Regions from separate parts of the Bradyrhizobium sp. 45 genome, predicted to be linked through region 2. Evidence: predicted binding sites of a transcription regulator. Region 2 holds the regulator's gene; each other region holds the start of a gene.
The links. Region 2 encodes PhoB, which activates phosphate uptake and scavenging genes when phosphate is short. Its sites were predicted from a motif close to TGTCATNNANCTGTCAT; they were not measured.
Positions count from the first base shown of each region.

Region 1: a site for PhoB is predicted at 2,053-2,069, ahead of IVB42_RS38540 (DUF47 domain-containing protein). Genes of this name have one in related genera too.
Region 3: a site for PhoB is predicted at 1,707-1,723, ahead of phnF (phosphonate metabolism transcriptional regulator PhnF). Genes of this name have one in related genera too.

Region 1 covers NZ_JADPIX010000154.1:292,037-295,308, reverse strand. The annotation lists gene sugE (quaternary ammonium compound efflux SMR transporter SugE) at 34-348, shown strand; gene IVB42_RS38545 (inorganic phosphate transporter) at 341-1,348, opposite strand; gene IVB42_RS38540 (DUF47 domain-containing protein) at 1,364-2,008, opposite strand; gene IVB42_RS38535 (branched-chain amino acid ABC transporter permease) at 2,167-3,135, opposite strand; gene IVB42_RS38530 (branched-chain amino acid ABC transporter permease) at 3,137-3,272, opposite strand, start outside.
Region 2 covers NZ_JADPIX010000049.1:56,153-59,424, reverse strand. The annotation lists gene pstB (phosphate ABC transporter ATP-binding protein PstB) at 1-798, shown strand, start outside; gene phoU (phosphate signaling complex protein PhoU) at 809-1,525, shown strand; gene phoB (phosphate regulon transcriptional regulator PhoB) at 1,548-2,255, shown strand; gene IVB42_RS06780 (GcrA family cell cycle regulator) at 2,494-3,006, opposite strand.
Region 3 covers NZ_JADPIX010000122.1:231,507-234,778, forward strand. The annotation lists gene phnE (phosphonate ABC transporter, permease protein PhnE) at 1-777, shown strand, start outside; gene phnF (phosphonate metabolism transcriptional regulator PhnF) at 942-1,673, opposite strand; gene phnG (phosphonate C-P lyase system protein PhnG) at 1,792-2,256, shown strand; gene phnH (phosphonate C-P lyase system protein PhnH) at 2,261-2,869, shown strand; gene IVB42_RS21360 (carbon-phosphorus lyase complex subunit PhnI) at 2,872-3,272, shown strand, end outside.

The DNA.
Region 1 (3,272 bases), on a different contig from region 2:
CGGGGACGACCCTGCCTTGAATGGAGGGTCGTCATGGCCTGGAGCATCCTGTTCGTCGCCGGTCTGCTGGAGATCTCCTGGGCCATCGGCCTCAAATATACCGAGGGGTTCACCAGGCTCGTTCCGTCAATCCTCACGCTCGGCGCCATGGCCGGCAGCATCATCCTGCTCGGGCTCGCTCTCAAATCGCTGCCGATTGGAACCGCTTATGCGGTCTGGACCGGCATCGGTGCGGTCGGCACCGCGACGCTCGGCATCATCCTGTTCGGCGAGCCGGCCACCGCGTTCCGCCTCGCCAGCATCGGGCTGATCGTCGCCGGCATTGTCGGACTGAAGCTGGTTACCTGACGAAGATCTTGACCGCCCACCAGCTCAGTGCGGCGACGATGGCCGAGGCCGGCATCGTGATCACCCAGGCATAGACGATCGAGCTGGCGACGTTCCAGCGCACCGCCGAGAGGCGGCGGGCCGCGCCGACGCCGACGATGGCGCCGGTGATGGTGTGGGTGGTCGAGACCGGAACACCGAGAAAGGTCGCCATGAACAGGGTCGCGGCACCGCCGGTCTCGGCGCAAAAGCCCTGCATCGGGGTCAGCTTAGTGATGCGCAGGCCCATGGTGCGGACGATGCGCCAGCCGCCCATCAGCGTCCCCATCGCCATCGCGGCCTGGCACGAGAGCACCACCCAGAAGGGTACGAAGAATTCGCCGCCGAGCTGGCCCTGCGAATAGAGCAGCACGGCGATGATGCCCATGGTCTTCTGAGCGTCGTTACCACCATGACCGAGCGAATAGAGCGAGGCGGAGGCGAATTGCAGGATGCGGAAGGCGCGATCCACGGCAAAGGGCGTGGAGCGCACCGAGGCCCAGGAGACGATCGCGACCAGCACCATCGCGAGCAGGAAGCCGACCAGCGGAGACAGCACGATGGCGATCACCGTCTTGGACAACCCGCTCCAGACCGCCGCTGAAAGGCCGGCTTTGGCCACGCCGGCACCAAACAAGCCGCCGATCAATGCATGAGACGAGGACGATGGGATGCCGAGCGCCCATGTCACCAGGTTCCAGACGATGGCGCCGACCAGCGCGGCGAAGATCACCTGAGCATCCACGATCGCGGGATCGATGATGCCGGTGCCGATAGTCTGGGCAACGTGCAGCCCGAACACCATGAAGGCGACGAAGTTGAAGAACGCGGCCCAGAACACCGCGTATTGCGGCCGCAATACGCGGGTCGAGACGATGGTCGCGATCGAATTGGCGGCGTCGTGCAGGCCGTTCAGGAAGTCGAACAGCAGCGCGACGGCGATCAATCCGACCAGGACGGGAAGACCCAACGCAACATCCACGGCGTGGCCCCTGCCCTAAACTTGCTCGATGACGATGCTGTTGATCTCGTTCGCGACGTCGTCGAAGCGGTCGGCGACTTTCTCGAGATGGTCGTAGATCTCTGCGCCGACGATGAAATCCATCGCGTTGCCGCCGCGATGCTTGAGGAACAGTTCCTTCAGCCCGATATCATGGAGATCGTCGACGCGGCCTTCCAGCTTGCCAAGCTCTTCCGTGATCGCGGTCAGCATGGCCACGTTCTGACCGATCTTCTGCATCAGCGGCAGCGCGCGGCCGACCAGATTGGCGCATTCGATCAGAAGCCCGCCGATCTCCCGCATCGGCGGCTCGAAGCTGCGGACCTCGAACAGCATCACGGCCTTGGCGGTCTGCTGCATCTGGTCGATGGCGTCGTCCATCGAGGTGATCAGGTTCTTGATGTCGCCGCGGTCGAACGGGGTGATGAAGGTGCGGCGCACCGCGGTCAGCACCTCACGGGTGATGTTGTCGGCATCGTTCTCGAACTGGTTGACGCGCTGGCAATAGACCGGCGTCTCCTCGCCCCCGTTGAGCATGCTCTGGAGCGCGATCGAGCCCTGGATCACGGTCTGGGCGTGGCGGTCGAACAGGTCGAAGAACCGTTCTTCCTTCGGCAGGAAAGCGCGAAACAATCGCATCATGGGGGAGAGACTACCGGTTGGATGATGGCCTGGCCCAAGCGGGCCGTCATGAAACTGTCATAGACCATTTTCGATCCACGCGCGTGCCACCTCACGCCCGTGGAGCTGGATCATCCACCGCTTTCGCGCGTCAACACATCTTCTATTATATCAATGACTTACAGCGACCGCCGGAAGTAATGCGCTATTTCGCCGATGACGCCACGGCGGAAGGTGAGCACGCAGATCACGAAGATCGAGCCCTGGATCACGGTCACCCATTGGCCGAACCCCGCCAAATATTGCTGCATGGCGATGATCACGAAGGCACCGACCACGGGACCGAAGACGGTTCCGAGTCCGCCGACCAGCGTCATCAGCACGACTTCGCCCGACATCGACCAGTGCACGTCGGTGAGCGAGGCATTCTGCGCCACGAAGACTTTCAGCGCACCGGCAAAGCCGGCCAGCGTGCCCGACAGGACGAAAGCCAGGAACTTGTACTGATCGGTGCGGTAACCCAGCGAGATCGCGCGCGGCTCGTTCTCGCGGATCGCCTTGAGGACTTCGCCGAACGGCGAGTTGATGATGCGGAAGATCAGCAGGAAGCCGGCGAGGAAACCGACCAGCACCACGTAGTAGAGCACGGTGGGCTTGGTCAGATCGAAGACGCCGAACATGCGTCCCTGCGGAATGCCCTGGATGCCGTCTTCGCCATGGGTGAACGGCGCCTGGAGGTAGATGAAGTACAAGAGCTGCGACAGCGCCAGCGTGATCATCGAGAAATAGATGCCCTGGCGGCGGATCGAGATATAGCCCGTGATGAGCGAGAGCACGAAGGCACCGGCGACCCCGACGAGGATGCCGAGTTCCGGCGGCAGCGCCCATACTTTCAGCGCATGCGCGCTGCAATAGCCGGCCGTGCCCAGGAACATCGCATGGCCGAAGGACAGCAAACCGCCGTAGCCGATCAGCAGGTTGAAGGCGCAGGCGAGCAGCGCGAAGCACAGCGCCTGCATCACGAAGAACGGGTAGACCCCCGTGAATGGCACCGAAGCCAGCAGCAGCGCCATCACCACGAACACGATCATCTCGTCGCGGATCGCGCGCGGGGTTACCGGCAGCGTGTCGTCCGTCAAGGCTGTCATATCAGGCCGCCCTTCCCGTCAATCCCGTTGGCTTCACCAAGAGCACCAGCACCATCAGCACGAACACGACGGTGTTGGAGGCCTCGGGGTAGAAATATTTGGTCAGGCCTTCGATCACACCGAGCGCGAAGCCGGTG
Region 2 (3,272 bases):
AGCGCGTCCGGTGGACTGCCGCACGCGGCGGTGCTGCCCGAGGCGCCCCCCAAGGTGACCGTGCGTAACCTGGACTTCTATTACGGCGAGCACCATGCGCTGAAGAACATCAACCTGACGCTCGGCGCCAACCGCGTTACGGCGTTCATCGGTCCGTCGGGCTGCGGCAAGTCGACCCTGCTGCGCATCTTCAACCGGATGTACGACCTCTATCCCGGCCAGCGCGCCACCGGTCAGCTCATGCTCGATCAGACCAACATTCTCGACCCCAGGCTGGACCTCAATTTGCTGCGCGCCCGCGTCGGCATGGTGTTCCAGAAGCCGACGCCGTTCCCGATGACGATCTACGAGAACATCGCGTTCGGCATCCGTCTCTATGAGAAGATCTCGAAGTCCGAGATGGACGGCCGCGTCGAGAAGGCGCTGCGCGGCGGCGCGCTGTGGAACGAGGTCAAGGACAAGCTCAACGCCTCCGGCCTGTCGCTCTCCGGCGGCCAGCAGCAGCGCCTCTGCATCGCCCGCACCGTCGCGGTGCGGCCCGAGGTGATCCTGTTCGACGAACCCTGTTCGGCGCTCGACCCGATCTCGACCGCCAAGGTCGAGGAGCTGATCCAGGAGCTGTCCGAGGATTACACGATCGCTATCGTCACCCACAACATGCAACAGGCGGCGCGCGTCTCCGACAAGACCGCCTTCATGTATCTCGGCGAGCTGATAGAGTTCGACGACACCAGCAAGATCTTCACGTCGCCGTCAGATCGGCGCACGCAGGATTACATCACCGGCCGGTTCGGCTAGGAGACGCGACATGGGTTCTGAACATACCGCAAAGGCTTTCGACACCGACCTCCAGGAACTCACTCGCCTGGTCGCCGAGATGGGCGGCATCGCCGAGCGCATGATCGTCGAGTCCGTCGACGCGCTGATCCGCCGCGACGTCCCGCTCGGCCAGCGCGTCGTCGCCATCGACACCGAGCTCGACGCGCTGCAGAAGCGCATCGAGGAGCGTGCGGTGCTCACCATCGCCCGCCGCCAGCCGATGGCGGTCGATCTGCGCGAGATCGTCGGCGCCATGCGCGTCGCGACCGATCTCGAGCGCATCGGCGACCTCGCCAAGAACATGGGCAAGCGCGTCGCGGCGCTGGAGACGGACTTCCATCCGCTCAAGCTGTTCCGCGGCCTCGAGCACATGACCGACCTCGTGCAGCAGCAGGTCAAGTCGGTGCTGGACGCCTATGCCGCGCATGATTTGCCGGCGGCGATGGCGGTGTGGAAGGGCGACGAGGAAGTCGACGCCATCTGCACCTCGCTGTTCCGCGAACTCCTCACCTACATGATGGAGGATCCGCGCAATATCTCGTTCTGCATCCATCTGATGTTCTGCGCCAAGAACATCGAGCGGATCGGCGACCACGCCACCAATATCGCCGAGACCGTGTTCTACATGATCGAGGGCCAGGCGATCACCGACAAGCGGCCGAAGGGCGACATGACGACCTTTGCCAACACGGTACCGAACACCTGAAGACTTAAGGAGCGACGACCCGATGGGCGCACGCATTATGGTGGTTGAGGACGAGGAAGCCCTGACCGAGCTTCTCCGCTACAACCTCGAAGGCGACGGCTATGACGTCGAGACGGTGATGCGCGGCGACGACGCCGACACCCGCCTCAAGGAGCACATCCCCGATCTGATCGTGCTCGACTGGATGCTGCCGGGCCTGTCAGGCATCGAATTGTGCCGGCGGCTTCGCACCCGTCCCGAGACCAAGCAGCTCCCGATCATCATGCTCACCGCGCGCGGCGAGGAGAGCGAGCGGGTGCGGGGTCTTGCGACCGGCGCCGACGATTACATCGTCAAGCCGTTCTCGGTGCCGGAGCTGCTGGCGCGCGTGAAAGGCCTGCTGCGGCGCGCGAGCCCGGAGCGCCTCGCCACCGTCCTTGCTTTTGGCGACATCGAGCTCGACCGTGACAAGCGCCGCGTGGCGCGCTCGGGCCGGCCGATCGATCTCGGTCCGACCGAATATCGCCTGCTGGAGTTCTTCCTGGAGCATCCGGGACGGGTGTTCTCGCGCGAGCAGCTGCTCGACAGCGTCTGGGGCCGCGACATCTATATCGACGAGCGCACCGTCGACGTGCATATCGGCCGCCTGCGCAAGCTGCTCAATCTCGGCCGCGAGCAGGACCCGATCCGCACCGTCCGCGGCGCCGGCTACGCGCTGGATGATCGCTTCGCGAAGGCGGAGCAGGTGTAGGGTTGCAGGCTTGTTTGTTGGCGAGCTGTCCCTGCATTCTCAGCCGTCGTCCCGGACAAGCGAGCGAAGCGAGCGCTGATCCGGGACCCATAACCACCGAACGTGGTTTGGCGAAGACTCGGAGTGACCCCTTCCGCACGATTATTGCGTGCTCGGAGTATGGGTCCCGGCCCCCCGTGCGCAATTGCGCACTAGGCCGGGACGACACTGAAATTGTTGAACTGTCTTCGCGTGACGACTAACGGGGACCCGGCTTTACCGGTGCGCGGCGCCGATCCGACGCGGGCTGGTACGCAACGCGCGAGTGCTGGGCGCAATAGGGCAGTCCGGACAGCGCCCTTCCACCGCAGAAGAAGAAGTCCGGGCTCGAGGGATCGCCGACCGGCCAGTGGCAGGTCGCCTCGTTCAATTCCAGCAGCGACAGCCGCTGGCTCATCGGCACCACGTTGTCGTAGGTGACCGGATCCGGCTCAGCCTCGACCTCGAAGGCCTGCGCCAGCGCGGTGTTGCCGCGCGAGATCGGGCGGCTCACCCGCATCATGTGCTGCGCGGGGCGCGCCTTGCGCGGCCGCGGCGCTGCCGATGATGGGCTCTTGGCGCGGCCCGAAAGGCCGAGCCTGTGCACTTTGCCGATCACGGCATTGCGGGTCACATTGCCGAGCTCCGCCGCGATCTGGCTGGCCGAAAGTCCGGCCTCCCAGAGCTTTTTCAGCTGCTCGACGCGATCATCGGACCAGGTCAAAACCGTCATTGCACCCTTTCCCTCGCTGCGCGCCAGCCATCCTGGGGCCTCGCAGCGAATGCCTAAGCCTTCAAAAACCCGTGCCGCCAGAATCCCTTAAGGCTCGCCGGGCGCGTCTTGAACGCCCGAACGTTTACGCCGGTACATAAGGACTTAAAGATCAGAACCACTGCACGAGATGTCGTATCTGACAATCCAAACGCTACAATATGGCGTGACTCCCGCGCAAGAGTCCGCCGACTCGCTTCCACATGTTCCGTGGCCAAATCCCGCAA
Region 3 (3,272 bases), on a different contig from region 2:
TCGGCGCGGCTCCCGATGCCGGCGATGATCGTCGCGGCGCTCGCGGTTCTGATTTATGGCCTCATCGATCTCGACTTCTCGCCGTCGCGGTTGTTCGCGGGGCTCAGCCAGCTCGGTTGGATCAGCCTGATGATGATCCCGCCGGATCCCGGCTCGTCGCTGCCGGTCTATCTGAAGGCGCTGGGCGAGACGCTGTCGATTGCGCTGCTCGGCACGACGCTGGCCGCGGTCTTCGCGCTGCCGGTCAGTCTTCTTGCCGCGCGCAATGTGGTGCCGTCGAGGATTTTGCGGTTTCCGGTGCGGCGCTTCCTGGATTCAATCCGCGGAGTCGACACGCTGATCTGGGCGCTGGTGTGGATCAACGTGGTCGGGCTCGGCCCGTTTGCCGGCGTGCTCGCTATTGCCGTGTCGGATTTCGGCGCGTTTGGAAAACTGTTCTCGGAGGCGATCGAGGGCGCCGACCAGAAGCAGGTCGAGGGCATCCGCGCCTCCGGCGGTAGCGCGCTGCACGAGATTCGCTTCGGCCTGCTGCCGCAGGTCCTGCCCGTGATTGCCGGGCAGGTGCTCTATTTCATCGAGTCGAATACGCGCTCGGCCACCATCATCGGCATCGTCGGCGCCGGCGGCATCGGCCTCCAGCTCGCCGAGCAGATCCGCGTGCTGGAATGGCAGAAGGTGTCGTTCCTGATCCTGATGATCCTGGTCGCAGTCGCCGCGATCGATTTCGTTTCGGGCAAATTGCGTTTTGCGATTATCGGGCGGCGGGCGGTGGCGTAACCTTCTTCCTTCTCCCCTTGTGGGAGAAGGTGGCGCGAAGCGCCGGATGAGGGGTCTGCATCCTCAATTCAGATCAGTGCGCGGAGGCAACCCCTCACCCGTCTCGCCGCTAGCGCGGCGAGCCACCCTCTCCCGCAAGGGGAGAGGGGCAGAGGGCAGCCAGTTCACCCGTTCTCCACCAGAAATTCCACCCGCTCCGCCGCAAAGCGCGAATGCTTGGTGACCAGCGGCTTGCCGTCGAGATCGTGATCGGTGGCGTCGACCACCAGGATCGGCCGTCCCAGCGCCAGATCGAGCCGTGCGGCGTCGGTTGCGTCGACGATACCGGCGGTGATCCGGGTCGCGCCGCGGCGATAGTCCCGGACGCCGTAATGCTCGAGCAATTTCGTCATCGAGCGGGTCGCGGCAAAGACGTCGCCCGCAGCGGGGAATAGCTGTGCCGATAGCCACGTCGTGGAGACACAGATCGGCGTGCGGTCGGCGAGGCGCATCGCCTCGATCCGGACCAGCGGTGCGCCGGTCTTGAGGCCAAGCTCCCGCGCGAGTTCGCGGGTCGCAACGTCAGCGGACGCCTCGATCAGCCGGCCATGCGGTTCGCGGCCGTCCGCGCCGACGATCTCGGAGAAACGGGTCCGCGAGCGCAGTGGATAAGCGAGCTTCTGCGCCTCGACATAGGTTCCGCTGCCGCGTTCTGCCCGCACGATGCCGCGCTCGGCAAGCGCGGCCAGCGCGCGTCGCACGGTGTGGCGGTTGACGCGATAGGTTTCGGCGATCTCCACCTCGCCCGGCAGCTTGTCGCCCGCCGCAAAGCGGCCGTCGGCGATGCCGCGCTCGATGCCGTCGGCAACGAGGCGCCACAACGCGACGCCGGAGGAGGCTGTGTCCTGCATGCTCATGTGGCCGGGAAGCTACTCCAGAAATCACGCCTTTGTCACGAAACAGTCATGGCGCTCCCGTATCAAGTTGTCTAGTATCATAGACAACTTGGATTCGGCAAGTTCTGCAGAGAAGTCGGTGGATGCGGTGACCCAGCACAATAATCAGCAAGCCCAGCGCAAGGCCGCAATGTCCGTGCTGGCGCACGCGGAGGCGGGCGAGATCGCCGCTCGCCTCCACGCTCTCGCTTTGCCGGCGCATCAGGATCTGCGCGCGCCGGAAAACGGCCTCGTCATGCTGCGCGGCCGGGTCGGCGGCGATGGTGCGCCGTTCAACCTCGGTGAAGCCACGGTGTCGCGCGCCGCGGTGCGGCTTGCGAGCGGCGAGGTCGGTTTCGGCTACACGCTCGGCCGCGACGGCGAGAAGGCGCGGCTGATCGCGCTGTGCGATGCCCTGGTGCAGTCCAGCGATTTCGGCGCCGCGGTGGAGCGGGACATTATCGCGCCGTTGCGTGAGCAGCTGATGGTCAGGCGCAAGCAGGTGGCGGCCCAGACCGCCGCGACGAAGGTTGATTTCTACACCATGGTGCGCGGTGAGGGGTGAGATCATGACCACGATTGCGGAACTGCCGCCGGGGTTCGCCGATAAGGTCTTGTCGGCGCAATCGACCTTTCGCTCGGTCATGGACGCGATGGCGCGGCCGGGATCGGTGCAGCGCATCGTGCCGACATCAGGAGCGCCTCGTGTGATGATGCGCGGGACGGCCGCGATCGCGCTGACGCTGTTCGATCACGACACGCCGCTCTGGCTCGATGCGCGCATGCATGAGACTTCCGACGTCGTGAAATGGCTGAAATTCCATACTGGTGCGCCGGTGGTGCAGGATTCTTCCATCGCCAGCTTCGCGCTGATCAGCGACGGCGGGGCGCTGCCTTCGCTGGAGCGCTTCGCGCTCGGCACCAGCGAATATCCGGATCGGTCGACCACGTTGATCCTGCAGGTCGAGAGTCTCGATTCGGGACGCAGCTTCGAGCTGCGCGGGCCCGGCATCGACGGCGTCGCCACGCTCCAGGCGTCGATCAAGCCGTTCGACGTGTTCGAGCGACTTCGTATTAACGAGGCGCTGTTTCCGCGCGGTATCGATGTGGTGCTGGTCGCCGATGACGCCATGGTTGCGATCCCGCGCACCACGCGTATCGTGAGCAGGGGAAGCTAAGCATGTATGTCGCAGTCAAAGGCGGCGAACGCGCCATCGAGAACGCCCATCGCCTGCTCGCCAGTGCGCGGCGTGGCGACCAAAGCGTTCCGGAAATCTCGCTCGACCAGATCTCCGAGCAGCTTGGTCTCGCCGTGGACCGCGTCATGAGCGAAGGCTCGCTCTATGACCGCGAGCTCGCGGCGCTCGCCATCAAGCAGGCGCGCGGCGATCTGATCGAGGCGATCTTCCTGGTCCGCGCCTTCCGCGCGACGCTGCCCCGCTTCGGCGCCAGCGAGCCGGTCGAGACCGGCGCGATGCGGATACGGCGGCGGGTGTCCTCGACCTTCAAGGACATTCCCGGCGGCCAGATCCTCGGCCCGACCTTCGACTATACCCACCGCCTGCTCGATCCCTCGCTCGC